DNA from 4 places in the Romboutsia sp. 1001713B170207_170306_H8 genome. Region 1 is predicted to be linked to each of the others. Evidence: riboswitches for the same ligand, from Rfam matches in the RefSeq annotation. Region 1 holds a riboswitch; each other region holds the start of a gene.
What was found. A riboswitch is a leader RNA that binds a small molecule or an ion and turns the genes downstream of it on or off. The one in region 1 is predicted to bind cyclic di-GMP.
Positions count from the first base shown of each region.

Region 2: linked by a shared signal. The riboswitch ahead of I2A66_RS17125 (hypothetical protein) and the one ahead of I2A66_RS17140 (discoidin domain-containing protein) in region 1 are both predicted to bind cyclic di-GMP.
Region 3: linked by a shared signal. The riboswitch ahead of I2A66_RS00190 (response regulator transcription factor) and the one ahead of I2A66_RS17140 (discoidin domain-containing protein) in region 1 are both predicted to bind cyclic di-GMP.
Region 4: linked by a shared signal. The riboswitch ahead of I2A66_RS13680 (type II secretion system protein) and the one ahead of I2A66_RS17140 (discoidin domain-containing protein) in region 1 are both predicted to bind cyclic di-GMP.

Region 1 is NZ_JADNAX010000002.1:245,337-249,373, reverse strand. It holds gene I2A66_RS05840 (NPCBM/NEW2 domain-containing protein) at 1-2,695, shown strand, start outside; cyclic di-GMP riboswitch class I at 2,789-2,873, shown strand; gene I2A66_RS17140 (discoidin domain-containing protein) at 3,004-3,876, shown strand; partial or broken gene I2A66_RS17135 (discoidin domain-containing protein) at 3,970-4,037, shown strand, end outside.
Region 2 is NZ_JADNAX010000002.1:140,805-144,841, reverse strand. It holds gene I2A66_RS05370 (6-phospho-beta-glucosidase) at 1-131, shown strand, start outside; gene I2A66_RS05365 (protein adenylyltransferase SelO) at 363-1,835, shown strand; cyclic di-GMP riboswitch class I at 1,933-2,018, shown strand; gene I2A66_RS17125 (hypothetical protein) at 2,224-2,832, shown strand; gene I2A66_RS17120 (pectate lyase family protein) at 2,875-4,037, shown strand, end outside.
Region 3 is NZ_JADNAX010000001.1:39,507-43,543, reverse strand. It holds gene I2A66_RS00205 (COG2426 family protein) at 1-124, opposite strand, end outside; gene galE (UDP-glucose 4-epimerase GalE) at 194-1,219, opposite strand; RNA gene rnpB (RNase P RNA component class A) at 1,298-1,640, opposite strand; gene I2A66_RS00190 (response regulator transcription factor) at 1,700-2,299, opposite strand; cyclic di-GMP riboswitch class II at 2,520-2,603, opposite strand; gene I2A66_RS00185 (LCP family protein) at 2,823-3,728, opposite strand; gene I2A66_RS00180 (N-acetylmuramoyl-L-alanine amidase) at 3,840-4,037, opposite strand, start outside.
Region 4 is NZ_JADNAX010000009.1:38,620-42,656, reverse strand. It holds gene I2A66_RS13690 (prepilin peptidase) at 1-565, opposite strand, end outside; gene I2A66_RS13685 (type IV pilus twitching motility protein PilT) at 593-1,654, opposite strand; gene I2A66_RS13680 (type II secretion system protein) at 1,798-2,307, opposite strand; cyclic di-GMP riboswitch class II at 2,397-2,480, opposite strand; gene I2A66_RS13675 (DUF5057 domain-containing protein) at 2,642-4,037, opposite strand, start outside.

The DNA.
Region 1 (4,037 bases):
GGGAGATAGGGTTTCTTACAGTGATTTATATAAATATCTAGCCCCAGAAGACTCATTAAAAGGATTTGATGATTTTAACTATTTCCAAAAATTAGGTATGTTTTGGCAATTACAATTAAAGAAAGATACTTATTGGGCAGAGTTAGAAACTTTATATAGAGAAAGAAAACCTAGACCAAGAAATGAACAAGAAAAGAAGGACATACTTGCAACTTATTCTTCAGAAGTTCTAGGTATTAACCTAACTTACTACTTTGAAAAATATGGATTTACGTTATCTGATAAGTGTAAGGAAAGTTTAAAACAACTACCAGAGTCAAAGGATAAAATATGGTACTTAAATAGTACTGTTATGGATTATGAAGGAAGTGGATTTGATGGTATTGGTACAGGTTTAGATGTATCATTATTAAAATCAACTTCTGGAACAAAACTAAGCATGAGTATAAATGAAAATACGAAAGATGATTTACTTGGTTATGAAATACTAAGAAATGGAAAGGTAATCGCATTTACTACAAGAAGTACTTACATAGATAAAGATTCAACAGATGACAATAGCGAATATGAAGTAGTTCCTTATGCAAAAGATTTAACAATAGGAAACAAAGTTCAAATAAATTCATTAAAGCCAAGCATAAGTATTCAACAAGAGAAAGTAACTTTAAAAAGAGGAGAGAAATTTAACCCAAAAGATTATGTTAAAGGTTTTACCTATTTAGGTGAGGACATAACATCAAAATTAAAAGTTGAAAGCAATGTAAATACTGATAAAAACGGAGCTTATCAAGTTAAATACACATTAACCAATGAAGAAATAACTGTGGAGAAAAGTTTAAAAGTAGAAGTAGTAAGTGACTATGATTACTTATCAGATTTTAAGTGGACATCTGTAAATACTGAGTGGGGAACTCCAAGAAGAAACAGTAACATACAAGGAATGGTACATGGTGAGGTAACAACATTTAAAAATGGTATCGGAATACATGCAAATGGAAAGATAACTTATGATTTATCTGATAAGGAATATGACAACTTTGAAGCATTAATTGGTGTAGACACAGCTATAGGAGAAAATAATAATTCAAGTGTAACTTTCAAAGTTGTAGCAGATGGAAAAACTGTAGCAACAACAAATATTATGAGTTACTATGATAACTTAGCTTATATAAATATTCCAGTTTCTGGAGTGAAAGAATTAGTAATAGAAGTACATGATGGTGGTAATGGAAATACGAGTGATCACTGTATAATAGTTAATCCTAAACTAACAACAAGCAATGGTAAGCCAAAATTCAAAGGTGACGAGAGTGTAGCATTTAATATAAATGAAGAAATTGATTTAATTAAAGGAATAAGTGTTACAGATGGTGAAGATGGTGATTTAACTTCTAAAATAGAAGTAGAATCAGATTATATTAAAGGAAATACAGGTATATTTAACGTAACTTGTTCTGTAAAAGATAGTGATGGAAACAAAGCCCAATTTACAAGAACAGTAGTAGTTACAGATAAAGAAACTTATTTATCTGATTTAAATTGGAAATCTGCAACAATAGGTTCAGGTTACATAGGAAAAGATAAATCAGTAAGACAAGAACCTATAAAACTTTTAAATGAAGATGGATACGTTGAAGTTTTTAAAAAGGGTATAGGAACTCACGCTTACTCAGAAATAGTTTACGATTCAACAGGTTACGATATATTCGATGCTTGGGTTGGACTTGATCAATTTGTAGCAGGTCAACAAGCATCAAGTGTTATATTTAAGGTGTACGTAGATGGGGTTTTAAAGGCAGAAACACCTATTATGAAATCAAATACACCAAAACAGCACTTAATTGTTGATGTTAGAAATTCTAGCGAAATCAAACTAGTAGTAGATGTAGCTGATAGCGGAGACACTTGGGATCATGCCGACTGGGCAGATGCTAAATTTAGAAATTTTTCTGAATTTGATTTAAGCAAATTAGAAGAAGTTTTAGAAGAAGCTAGGGCCTTGGATTTAGGGAATTACACTGAAGAATCTGCAAAAACTATAAAAAATGCTATAGAAAATGGTGAAAAAACTTTAAGTTCTAACAATCAAACTAAAATAGATACAGCAGTAGAGGAGATAAGAAAAGCAATCAATTCTGCGGTAGAAATAGACTTAAGTCAAATAATACAAATAAAAGATAAAAATCTTAAATTAAGTATACAACAAGAACTTGGTCTACAAGGTGAAGTAAGATTAGGTGATATGAGGGAGCTTGTTTCACTAACAGTTAAAAATGTTCAAAGTTTAGAAGGTTTACAATACGCTGTGAATCTAGAATCACTAAACATAGAAAATAACAAAATAAAAGATTTATCACCATTAAAAGACCTTAAAAATTTGACAAACCTAAAGGCACACCCGCAAATAATAACAGAGGATTGGGTTTTGGCAAAAGATAAAAAAGTCACTGTAGACTACGACGTTTTAAACAGAAATGGTGAAAAATTAACTCTAACGTCTATAATCATAAAAGATAATAGAACATGGGACTTAACAACTTTAAACGTAGAAGAATGCGTAGATGAAAATGGAAAAATATCATTTGACACAACAGATTTTTATTCGGGGATACATACTGTTTATATGACATACGAAGATAAAGTCGATAATTATATAACACAGATTACATTTGTTCTTGATACTAGGGAAAGATAGCTGTTATAAAATGAATTGAATTATTTATAATTTTAGTGTAAATAATATAACAGTAATTGACATAATATAAAAAATAATGGTAAAATACTGAATAAATTTAATAGGTAAACCTAAGGAAACTTAGGGACACAAAGCTATAGGGACTAAGGTTTTTTTACTATGTCAGCCAGTTGCCAAATAGTACATTATACTTTTTGTTTTAAGCTTAGTATGAAATTATTAGGTCTATTTCAAGTTACTCTTTATGAGTAACTTTTTTTATGCCTAAATAATGTACTTCTGAGGGAGAATTATTCAGGAGGATAAATATGCACAAAAGAAAAATAGCAGCGTTAACTATGGCAGCAATCATTACAAACTTTTCAGCAAGCACTATAGGTGTTTTAGCACATGAATTGGGGGACAATAACGTAGTCCAAAATATATCAGATAAAAATAATCAAGATATACAATCAAATCAAGCTAAAGTAAGTAAATTTAATTTACTTAATAGCAGCTATTTAGAAGAATATAATAAATCTTTTAAATTAGATAACTCAAAAATAATTTCAATAACTAATAACGGAGGAAATTACCCATCATCAGTAATAACTAAAGCTATAGATGAAGACTTCAGTACCCACTGGGAGACTAATAAGGTTAATAGTTCAAGTTTTGAAAATGAGGTAATAATTACACTAGATGAAATTACAAGTTTAAACAGAATAGTATATGGAGCAAGACAAGATTCAGCTAAGGGAAAAGGATTTGCTCAAGAATTTGAAATATATTCTTCACTTACAGATGATGGTGATGATTTTACTGTAGTAAGTCATGGAAAGTATTCAGGATCTACTTCAGATATAGTTGAAATAAAGTTTGATAAAGCAGAGTTTAAAAGAATAAAGTTTAAGTTTAAAAAAGCTAATCAAAATTGGGCATCAGCTTCAGAATTTATGCTATATAAAGAAGATGAGTTAGCTGATAAGATAAATAGATTATTTGCAGATAGCACTATGAGTGTTGTAAGTGATGAGTTTAATACTATTGAAAAAATAGAAGCTTTAGAAAATGAAATAAAAAATCATGTTCTTTATAATGAATTTAAAGAAGATATAGAAAATGCAAAGATATTACTTAAAGAAGAAAATAATATAGAAAGTCAAAATGCTCAAATTCAAAAATTTGAAAAAGTTAATTGAAAATATGAGGAAATCTATAACAAAGCATTTAAAGTAGATAATTCAGAAATAGAAAAAATAAGCAGTAATGATGGGTCTAGCAGTGAAGCTTTAATGAAAGCTTTTGATAATGATACTAAAACATACTGGGCATCTAGAAAAAATAATAGTGATGATTTTAA
Region 2 (4,037 bases), 100 kb from region 1:
TAGATCGTGATAATGAAGGTAATGGTACTATGAAGAGGTTACGTAAAGATTCATACTTTTGGTATAAAAGAGTTATAGAATCTAACGGAGAACAAATCGAAGTAGACAATGTAAAAGAAAAATGTTTTTAATAAATTTAAAAACAAACTAAAAGTCACTCTGATTAAATCAGAGTGACTTTTAGTTTGTTTTATATTACCGTTATGAACATTATAAGTGAAAATACAGTTGAGTTTTATAATTAAATTTTACTGTCTAAAATTACAAAAAAAGGATTAAAGATTTGTGTTAAATAAGATTATTTGAAATGATTAATAAGGGTATATTAATTAATAAATCTAAATTAAAATAAAGGAGGAAAAATGACTTATATAAAAAATGCAAATAACATGGGATGGAATTTTGATAATACGTATATAAATTTATCTGATTTTTTTTATAGTAAAATTAATATAGATCCAGTATCATCACCAAAGTTAATTATATTAAATGAGCAATTGGCAAAAAATTTAGGTTTTAATATTGATTCCTTAAAAAGTTATGAAGGAACTTTAATATTCTCAGGAAATAAGAAAATAGAAGGTGGAGAATATATTGCTCAAGCATATGGAGGTCACCAGTTTGGGCACTTTACAATACTAGGTGATGGAAGAGCTTTATTAATAGGAGAGCAAATAACACCGTTAGGTGAAAGATATGATATTCAACTTAAAGGTTCAGGAAAAACTCCATACTCTCGTGGAGGAGATGGAAGAGCGGCACTTGGTCCAATGCTTAGAGAATATATAATAAGCGAAGCAATGTATGGACTCGGAATTCCTACTACGCGTAGCTTAGCTGTAGTTAAAACTGGTGATCCAGTAATTAGAGAAGATATAAAAAAAGGTGCAATATTAACTAGAGTTGCTTCAAGTCATATTAGATTTGGTACATTTCAATATGTATCGAGCTTTGGGTCACACCAACAACTTAAAGATTTAGCTGATTACTGTTTAAAAAGACATTTTCCTCATATCAAAGATGATAGTAATAAATATATTAATCTACTTAATGAGGTTATAAAATCTCAAGCAAGTCTTGTTTCTAAGTGGCAATGTGTAGGTTTTATACATGGAGTTATGAATACGGATAATATGACTATAAGTGGAGAAACAATTGACTATGGGCCATGTGCATTTATGGATGAATACAATCCTAATACTGTATTTAGTTCTATAGATAGAAATGGAAGATATTCATATAAAAATCAACCTATTATGACAGAGTGGAACTTATGTAGATTTGCAGAATCATTATTACCTTTGCTAAATGAAGATAGGAATAAAGCTATACAAATAGCTCAAAATGCTATTTCTAACTTTTCTGAGATATATTATTCAAATTGGATATCTATAATGAGGTCTAAGCTTGGATTATTTGATGAAGAGGTTGAAGATAAATCTATTATTAAAGATTTGCTTAATATGATGGAGAAGTATAATGAAGATTATACTAATACATTTATCTCATTAACATTTGATAATAATAAAGAAAGTTCAATGTATAATAGTCAGGAATTTAAATATTGGTATAAATTATGGCAGGAAAGATTACAAAGACAAGGAAAGTCAAAAGAAATGGTTAAAGGACTAATGATGAATTCAAATCCAGCTGTAATTCCAAGAAATCATAGAGTTGAAGAAGCTCTTGATGCTGCTAATAAAGGTAATCTTAATGTTATGAAAAGACTTCTTGAGGTTCTATCTAAACCATATGAACATTCAAAAAAACAAGAAGAGTATTCTAAATTACCTAAGCCATCAAATTGTCCTTATAGAACTTATTGCGGAACATAATAAAAATAACAATACTAGAAAAAATTTTCTAGTATTGTTATTCTTATAAAGATATTCTATTGAAATAGATATAAATATATGATAAATTGTTTTTACAATAAAATAATGGCAAATTTGGAGAAATCCAAAGACGCAAAGCTAAAGGGGCTAAGGTAATTATTACTATGCCAGCCAGTTGCCGAAGAATATTTATTCTTTGTTCTTATAAAATAAGATTATATTTATTTAATATATTTAATTAAATATAGATTAGGTTGTAATGATTTATATGGAAACTATCCTCTTTCTTAAGTTAGGATAGTTTTTTTATTGCAAAATAAAACTAAAGAATTAAGATTTTACCGGAATACCCTTAGCTACAATAAATTTATAAAAGGGAGATTTAAATTTGAAGATGAAAATTTTATCAAAAGCTATAGCATCTATGACTATAGCGTCAATAATATCTACTAATGTAGCTATTATTGCAAGTGCAATAGAGAATAATACAGGCCATATAACTCAATTAAGCAAAGTTTCTATATTAGAAAGTAAAGGATGGTTAGAAAGTATAAGTGTTGAATGGAAGCCGATAAAAGAGGCTAAAGGGTATAATGTTTATTATAAGCTAGCCTCTGAATCATATTATAAATATAAAAAAATAGACGATGAACTAATAAGGCAATACTCATCATATTTTAGAGCAGATATACTGGGGCTTTCAGAAGGCGAATACATTATAAAAGTAATTCCTACAATAGATAATAAAGAAGAGGTATCTTTACAAGGAATAATAACAGATATAGAAGTTAAAAATCATACAAGAGAAGGTTTTGGGTTCTCTAAAGAATCTCCTATGAAGACTAGCTCAGGAGGATATAATGATAATGGAACAGTTAAGAATGATTCAAAAATAATATATATAACATCAGAAAATGTTAATACAGTAACGTTAGATGTTATTACTAATAGCAAAGGTAGTAAAACTAAATGTACAGGTATAGTAGATATACTATAAAAACGTCCAAAAGGTTATGATAAAACACCTTTAATAATACGTATGATTGGAGAAATAAAAGGATCAGATATTATAGGACTTAATTCAAGTGGATATTTACAATTAAAGGGAATATATAATGTTACTTTTGAAGGTGTAGGAGAGGATACTACAGTATATAAATGGGGATTTTTAATTAGAGATTCTCATAATGTAGAATTAAGAAATGTTGGTATAATGTTATTCCCAGATGATGCAATTTCACTGGATACAGGTAATGAGAATATATGGATTCATAATAATGATATATTCTATGGAAGTGCAGGAAGTGATGTAGACCAGGCAAAAGGAGATGGTTCAGCTGATGTTAAGGGAAAATCAACCTATGTAACAATTTCATACAACCATTTTTATGATTCGGGTAAAGCTTCACTTTGTGGAATGAGTGATACTGAAGAGTTTTTTGTAACGTATCATCATAATTGGTTTGATCATTCAGACTCAAGGCATCCTAGAATAAGAGTCGGTACAGTGCATATTTATAATAATTATTTTGATGGAAATTCAAAATATGGAGTTGGGGTAACTAAAGGCAGTTCAGCTTTCGTAGAAGCTAGTGATTTTAGAAATACTAAATATCCAATGCTTATTTCATTACAAGGCAGTGATATATATGGAAATGGTAAAGGAAACTTCTCAGGTGAATCTGGTGGTATGATCAAAGCATATAACAACAAGATATCAGGTGAATCAAGAATTGTATATGCAAGTCAAAATTCAACACAGTTTGATGCTTATTTAGCAATTTCGAGAAATGAAATAGTTCCAAGTACATATAAGACTTTAAGTGGAGCAAATACATATAATAACTTTGATACAAGTTCTAAAATGTATGAGTATACTCCAGATAATATAGAAGATGTAAGAGGTATTGTTACAAACTATTCAGGAAGAGTAAATGGTGGAGATTTTGAGTGGAAATTTACAAGTGCTGATGATATTAGTTCTAGCGTAAATATAGAGTTAATGAATGCAATCAAAGGATACAAAAGTCAATTAATTTCTATTGGTGGTGGATCAATAGAAACATTAGAGCCAGTAATACCAGATGAACCACAACAACCTGAAGAAATTCCACCAGTTACACCAGAAGAACCGGAAAAACCAGAAGTAGATCAAACACCATCGACTCCTGATGAATCAATAATAGTTAAGCATAACTTTAC
Region 3 (4,037 bases), on a different contig from region 1:
ATCCAGCTACACTAGCTAAATATACACCTATAGGATTTAAATCCATTGCTATACCAAGTGGTATTGCTCCTCTTAATTCAGTTACTGGTATCATTGATAAAATCATTATATGTAAGTATCCCAAGTTAGTCCTCCTTCAAAAAATAAAGATATAACATTTTATCATAATTGTTATATCTTTGTATATTCATTATTAACCTTTTGCAGTTTCTCTGTATCCATCTGGATTTTTACTTTGCCATCTCCATGAATCTTGGCACATTTCATCTATACCATAATTAGCTTTCCATCCAAGTTCTTTTTCTGCTTTACTTGGATCTGCATAGCATACTGCTACATCTCCAGCTCTTCTATCAGTAATCGTATAAGGTATTTTTTTACCACTAGCTCTTGAAAATGCATTTACAAGTTGAAGTACACTATATCCATGACCCGTTCCTAAATTATAAGTTACAAGACCTGGGTTTTCTTCGAGTTTTTTTAATGCTTTAACATGTCCTCTTGCTAAGTCTAGTACATGTATATAATCTCTTATACCTGTTCCATCTAAAGTATCATAATCATCTCCAAATATATTTAATACAGGTAGCTTACCAACAGCAACCTTAGTTATATATGGCATTATATTATTTGGTATTCCATCTGGTTCTTCTCCAATTAGACCACTTTTATGAGCTCCAATAGGGTTAAAATATCTTAGAATAGCTACATCTAATGAGGAATATGCAAAACACATATCTCTAAGTATATCTTCTATAATTAGCTTACTTCTTCCATATGGGTTTGTTACTGATAACGGAAAATCTTCTACTATAGGACACTTTTTAGGTTGGCCATATACAGTTGCTGATGAACTAAACACAAATTTACATACACTATATTTTCTCATTAAATCGAATAAATACAGAGTACTTAAAATATTGTTATAGTAATAATCTAATGGTTTTTTTACAGATTCTCCAACAGCTTTTAATGCTGCAAAATGTATTATAGCATCTATTTCATTTTCTTTAAATACAATTTCTAAATCTTCTTTATTAGTTAAATCCACCTCATAAAATTTAAAATCCTTTTTAGATATTTCCCTAATTCTATCTAATACAATTGGACTACTATTACTAAAATTATCTACAACTACTACATCATAATTATAGTTTAATAGCTCTACTACAGTATGACTACCTATGTATCCAGCCCCACCTGTTACTAATATATTCATTTTCCCCAATTCCCCTTTTAATTTAATTACTTAAATTTATGTAAAAAAAAACACCAGCTTATGCTAGTGTATGTCATTAAATTGAGCAAGTCTATAAGCGGAGTTCTGTATTTGATGATCATCTTTCTAGGCCTATTGTCACCAATAGGCTCAAGCGTCCTACCTACCGGAGGGTACGAGCAGCACCCTATTTACCCTAACTTGGACTTGCTCCGGGTGGGGTTTACACGGCTTGGCTAGTCACCTAGCCAACGGTGAGCTCTTACCTCACCTTTTCATCCTTACCAAACTAGTTGGCGGTTATTTTCTGTTGCACTTTCCTTAGGATCACTCCCACTAGACGTTATCTAGCACCCTTGCTCTATGGAGCTCCGACTTTCCTCACGTAGCTAATGCTACCCGCGATCATCTGGCTTACTTAATTTAATTGACTTTCACTATATTATCATATTTTTTTTATCGTGTCAAAAGTTAAATTTTTTATATTATTCCTTTTTCATGCACATAAAGCGCTGCATGAGTTCTATCTCTTAAGTTTAATTTTTCAAAAATATTGCTTGTATGCTTTTTAACTGTATGTTCTGTTATACATAGCTCATTAGCAATCTCATGATTAGTTTTACCTTTTGATATACATATTAAAATTTCTTTTTCTCTTTTTGTAAGCTCTTTTATTTCTTCTAAGTTATCTTTTCTCATATAATTTTCTACGAGGTCTGAATCAAAGTATTTTTTTCCTTTTGATAATAATCTTACTGCATATTTTATTCCTTCACCTTCTATATTTGCTAATATGTAGCTATCTACACCAATTTTCATACACTTTGCGAATAATCTTGTATCTTCATAAAAATCTAATACCATTATTTTTGAATTTCCATTTTCTTTTATATCTTTTATACAATCTATATACTGTTTAGTATTTCTATTTAAGTCAAATATAACTAAATCGTATGCATCTTTATTTATATCAGTACACATATATCCTTCATCTAATATATCTATACAACTTTCACTTGATAGTATCTCTGCTACTCCTTTTCTTATAACTAACGATTCTGAAATTATTATCCCCTTCATATATTACACCCTCCGTAAAGTCCCTTTTATTCACTATGTATTAATTATATGTCTTATTTTTTACATATTAAATCACTCAAATTTACCATATACTATAAATCTTTTGTTTAGTTATTGATTACACTTTTTTATAATTCATATACTTGTTACTATATATCCGTTATACTTTAGTATTATTTTTTATAATAAAAAAAGCTATACTAACAAAAACTAGTTTTTGTCAAATATAGCCGGTTGCATCACTAACTCCATATATCCGAGATGCCCAAATTACAGGATATATATCACCATTTCAAATATTAAAGTTTTTACTACTTATATGTTTATGTTATACATATTTAGTATAATTTTCAATAAATAATTGGTATAATATCTTACTTTCGTTTTTCAAAAAAATACTTTTTTATAAAAAATTCTTATTTTTTCTACAAAATAAATAATTATTCTATATCTAATTCCATTTTATTACAAGTTTAATTCGACAATTAAAAAGCAGACCTATTCAAATAAGCCTGCATAATTTTTAGTATTCTTTTATATATGTAATGTAATTAAATATAAAGTCATTTAGAGCTTTTTTATTGTACTCTTCTTCCCATTCAATTACCCATCCTTTTTCATTATTAATCATAGTATCATTTCTATGACCTTCAAGCGGAAACTCCAACTGATCAAAATCAGTATCTTTAATTTTAATAGCCTGAGTACCAACACTTATAATTTCCATTGGAGTCATATTTGTTTTAGTATATCTAAATAAAGTATTCGCTATATCTAATAGCTCATCGTTACTTACATTCGTTAACTTATTATAAAGTGCTTGTAATACTGTTCTTTGTCTATTATCTCTTTGATAAGCACTATCTATATATCTTATTCTACTATAAGCTAATGCTTGTTCTCCTGTAAGTGCTTGTGTTCCAGCTTCATTTATGCCATCTATTTGACTTACTTCAGCTTCACTTATATCTATTTGTACTCCACCTAACTCATTAATTATATTTATAAATGAATTAAAATTAACAGCAGCGTATTTATCTATACTTATACCAAAATTTTCCTTAATAGTTTGAATTAATAAACTAGGACCATCATATGCATATGCATGAGTTAATTTCTCTGTACTATGCCCTGGAATATTTACATATGTATCTCTTGCTAGTGATGTAAGTCTTATATCATTATTATTACTATCTATAGTAAGTATTATCATAGCATCTGATCTATTCCCTCTATCTATATTGTCTCCATCTACTCCTACTAAAAGTATATTTGTTATTCCTTCTTTAACTTCTGCAACTTCTATTTTACCAGCTTCTTCTTTGTCATATATAGAATTTAACTTAAAATATAATGTTCCAAATCCTATTGTTGGTATGGCTAATAGTAATATTAATAAGCCAATGACAATTTTCTTAAAATGTCTCATATTATACCCCCCTATTTTCTTGTAACACTCCCATAAATTACTATTTATCTACTTTTATTATATCATAAGTAAATTAAAAGTAGCCTAAATTCATAGACTACTTTCAATTTACTATTCTTTTTTATAAGCTACTATAAACGGATCGTATCCTTTTGACTTCAATTCTGCTACCATAGCTTCTGCGTTTTCTTTATTAGTATAACTTCCTACAACTACCCTATAGTAAATTGTACCATTATCAGTATTATTATCATCTGTGTTATCATTTATATTTGAGTCAGATGGTGCTTTATAGGTTATACCAAAATA
Region 4 (4,037 bases), on a different contig from region 1:
CTGTCATGGCAAAGAATTTTATATCTCCTCCACCCATAACTTCTTTTTTAGCTATAAATTCTATTATATATATTATTAATAACATTCCACCTCCAGATACTATAGCCCCTACTATACTATCTTTTAAAGGTACTCCTATTCCAAATAACTTTAATACTAATGCTGATATTATTCCAAATATTATTATCTCATCTGGTATTATGTAATGGTCTATATCTATGAATGTTATTATTATTAATATTGATGCTAGTACTAAATAATATATAGTTTCTAGTGATATTGAAAATGTATTAAATACTACTAAGAATAAAATTCCAGTTAAAAATTCTACATATGCATATCTAGATGATATTTCTTTTTTGCAATATCTACATTTTCTACCTGATATTAAGTAGCTTAATATTGGTATTAAGTCTATAGGTTTTAGTCTTGTGTTGCACGTGGGACATTTTGATGGTGGATTTACTATTGATTCATTTTCTGGAATTCTGTATATGCATACGTTAAAAAAACTTCCAAAAACTATTCCAATTATAAATATATAAAGTTGTAGTATCAATTCCATATTTTTCTCCATTTTTAAATATATTAATTAGTATATCATACCAATTGATTTACTAGTAAAATCATAATCATTGCATCTACTAAGAGCCATTTCTCTTGATATTTTTCCACTTTTATATAACTTAATTAAATCTTGATCCATAGTTTGCATTCCAAATTTCATACCTGTTTGTATAGAGCTTTGAATTTGATGGTTTTTTCCTTCTCTTATAAGATTTCTTATTGCAGGTGTTACTGTCATCACTTCAAGAGCTGCTACTCTTCCTTCACCATCTGATGTTGGTATTAATTGTTGTGAAACAACTCCTTCTATTACAGTTGATAATTGCATTCTAATTTGTTGCTGTTGTTCTGATGGAAAACTGTCTATTATTCTATCTATAGTTTTTGCTGCCCCTATTGTATGTAGTGTTGAGAATACTAAATGTCCTGTCTCTGCTGCTGTAAGGGCTATTGATATTGTTTCCGGATCACGCATTTCTCCTATTAATATTACATCTGGATCTTGACGAAGTATTGCTCTAAGTGCCGAATTAAATGATTTTGTATCATTTCCTATTTCTCTTTGATTTACTATGCTGTTTTTGTGGTTGTGTACGTATTCTATTGGATCTTCTATTGTTATTATATGTGATTGTCTATTTGTGTTTATTATATCTAGAAGGCTTGCTAGTGTTGTAGATTTACCACTTCCTGTTGGGCCTGTTACTAATACCAATCCTTTTTGTTTTTCTGTGAATGTTTTTAATGTTTGAGGTAATCCTAGTGTGTTAAAGTTTGGTATTTCTGAACTTATTGTTCTTAGTGCTATTGCGTAGTTTCCTTTTTGTTTGTAGGCATTTACTCTGAATCGTTCTCCACTTTCTAGTGATATTGAAAAATCACATTCGCCTTCTTCTTCTATTTTTCTGAAGTTTTTTTCTGAAGTAATTTGTTGTACCATGTTTTTTGTATCTTCTGATGTTAATGTGTATTCAGATAACTTTATAAATTTTCCTTTACTTCTTACAGTTGGAACGCTCCCTACTGTTATGTGTATATCTGATGATCTTAATTGTATTGATTTATTTAATAAGTCAAATATATTCATTTATTACTCCTTATTATCTTATCAAAGTATCTATTGGTTATTCTTCTCCTAATAAATAATTTTTTAATCAAAATATTAAAATTTAGTTCATATTAATTAATAAAGAACCGAAGGTAAAATATAAACCTTCGGTTCTTTATTAATTATTTATCTATTCCATTTTGATTATAGTCAATTAAAACTATTTTTATTGGCTTCGCTGTAGTCCCATCTGCTGTTCCTACTTCTGCATTTGTTAAGTTTCCAAAATCAGACTTTAACTTTTCTATTCCTGCTGCATTTATTTTGCTCGTAGTAGTTATAGAAAGAACTAAATCGCTTGGTGTAGCTGATGCACCTGATAAAACATATGAAGCTCCTAGTGGCTTTCCTAAATCATCTATTAATCCAGCAAATGCATCTGTAGATGTATTCGTTCCCACTGTAGTCTTCGGTGAGTTTCCATCAGTTGGATACGCTCCTGTATCAGCATAACTTGTTGCTGCTGCTGATTTTATAGCACTTATATCTGATTCTAATTCTGAAATTCTTGCCTTTTGTATATTATTGAATAATGCTGGTACTGCTACTACTGCTAATATACCTATAATAGCTATTACTACTAATAATTCCACTAATGTGAAACCTTTATTATTTTTCTTTTTGTTTAACATAATTTCCCTCCAAAATTTATCATAATTTTCTCACTGGAATAACCCCTTTGAAAACATAAAAAATGACTATTATGCTTTGTCTAAAACAAAATCTTAATAGCCGGTTGCACCACTTACTCTACATATTCCAGGTGCCCAAATAAAGAATATGTTTCTCCGTATCTCATTCCATTTTATACCAAAATTGTATCATTTATTCCATTCTTTAGCAAGCATTTTTATACTTATTATTAAGTCGAAATTATACTTTTGTATTATTTATAATTTTACAAAATAAAATAAGATAACTTTTAAAATTAAAAGTTACCTTATCAATAAAAATTAATTTATATTTTTAAAATAAGTCAGGTAATTCCTGTGATTGTAAATTTAATTTAACATCTTTACTATTTATAATATTCCCGCTTGAATTAAATAAACTAGCTCGAATAGTTCCATCAGATATTGACTTTACACTATATGTAACTATATATTTGCCAGGATTAAAGTTTTTAAGTTCAATGTATCCAGAATCTTGATCTATAGTTATACTCACATTATTATCTCTACCTTGTATTTCGCCATTTTCATTACATTTATATACAAGCACGCTACTACTATTAACATCTATATCATTATCAAGTAATATATTTAGAATATTATTTTCATTCCTTATATCTATACTTATACCCAGTGTATAATACATATTTTTCATTATATTAACTTGCTGGCTTCCTATTGTAGAATTATTTTCATATTTACCATGAGCTATTATTTCACTGGAATCTATGACACTTACTGTCGTTCCATTAAAATAATCCTTTTTCCATAAATATCCTGATGTTTCATCTAGTGTTACATCTCCATAATTAATATATCCACTATTTTCTTCAAATACAATCTCTTGTATTGTCTTGGCTTTAACCGACACATTTATATTTACAACATCAGCTTCATACTTCCATTCACTTTTTGATCCAGTTTTATTCAACCTGTAATTAATACTAAATACGCCACCTAAATCTTCATTACTATTTATATATTCTAGTCCATCTGGAAGCACATCACTTAATCTAATATCCTTTATAGTTAATGATTCTGGTATATTACCTTTATTTTTTAATTCATTTCCGCTTATCTTGTATAGCTCTCTAAGAGTTATATCCTTAGGATCTAATTCATAATTAATATTAAGATTATCCCCCACGCTGACTTGATATACATCAGTACTCTTAGTTAAGTTAAATCTATTTTCTATAGCAAACTCTCCAAACGAGCCTGTTCTTAATATATTAAATTTATCAGACTCACTATTTTTAGTTCCAACTCTATACTCAATAGTATATGTTCCTGTAACTTCCGGAAAGTTTACATTTTGTGCACCCGTAAATGTATTATTTCCTCCTTGTATAGGGTTTTTACTATTCGATGGATAGAACCAATCTGATGGTATATTAGTGTATGAGCTTGCTCCATCTTTTTTATATTTTATTTCTAAAGCTGCGCTTCCTCCCCAGTTAAAATATTCTATATATATAGGATAATATTTATCCTTTTCTAAATAAATACTTTCATTACTATATATAGACCATGCTCCTCTTGGGGTAAAGTCATTTGCAATAACTTTTGTATTTCCATTCACAGTTAACATTGCATATATTCCATCATCTGAAATAGTTTCAAAGCTATAGTTTCCACTTTCAGGTACTTTTATATATCCCCAAGTTTTTCTTGCTTCTTTATAATTATTT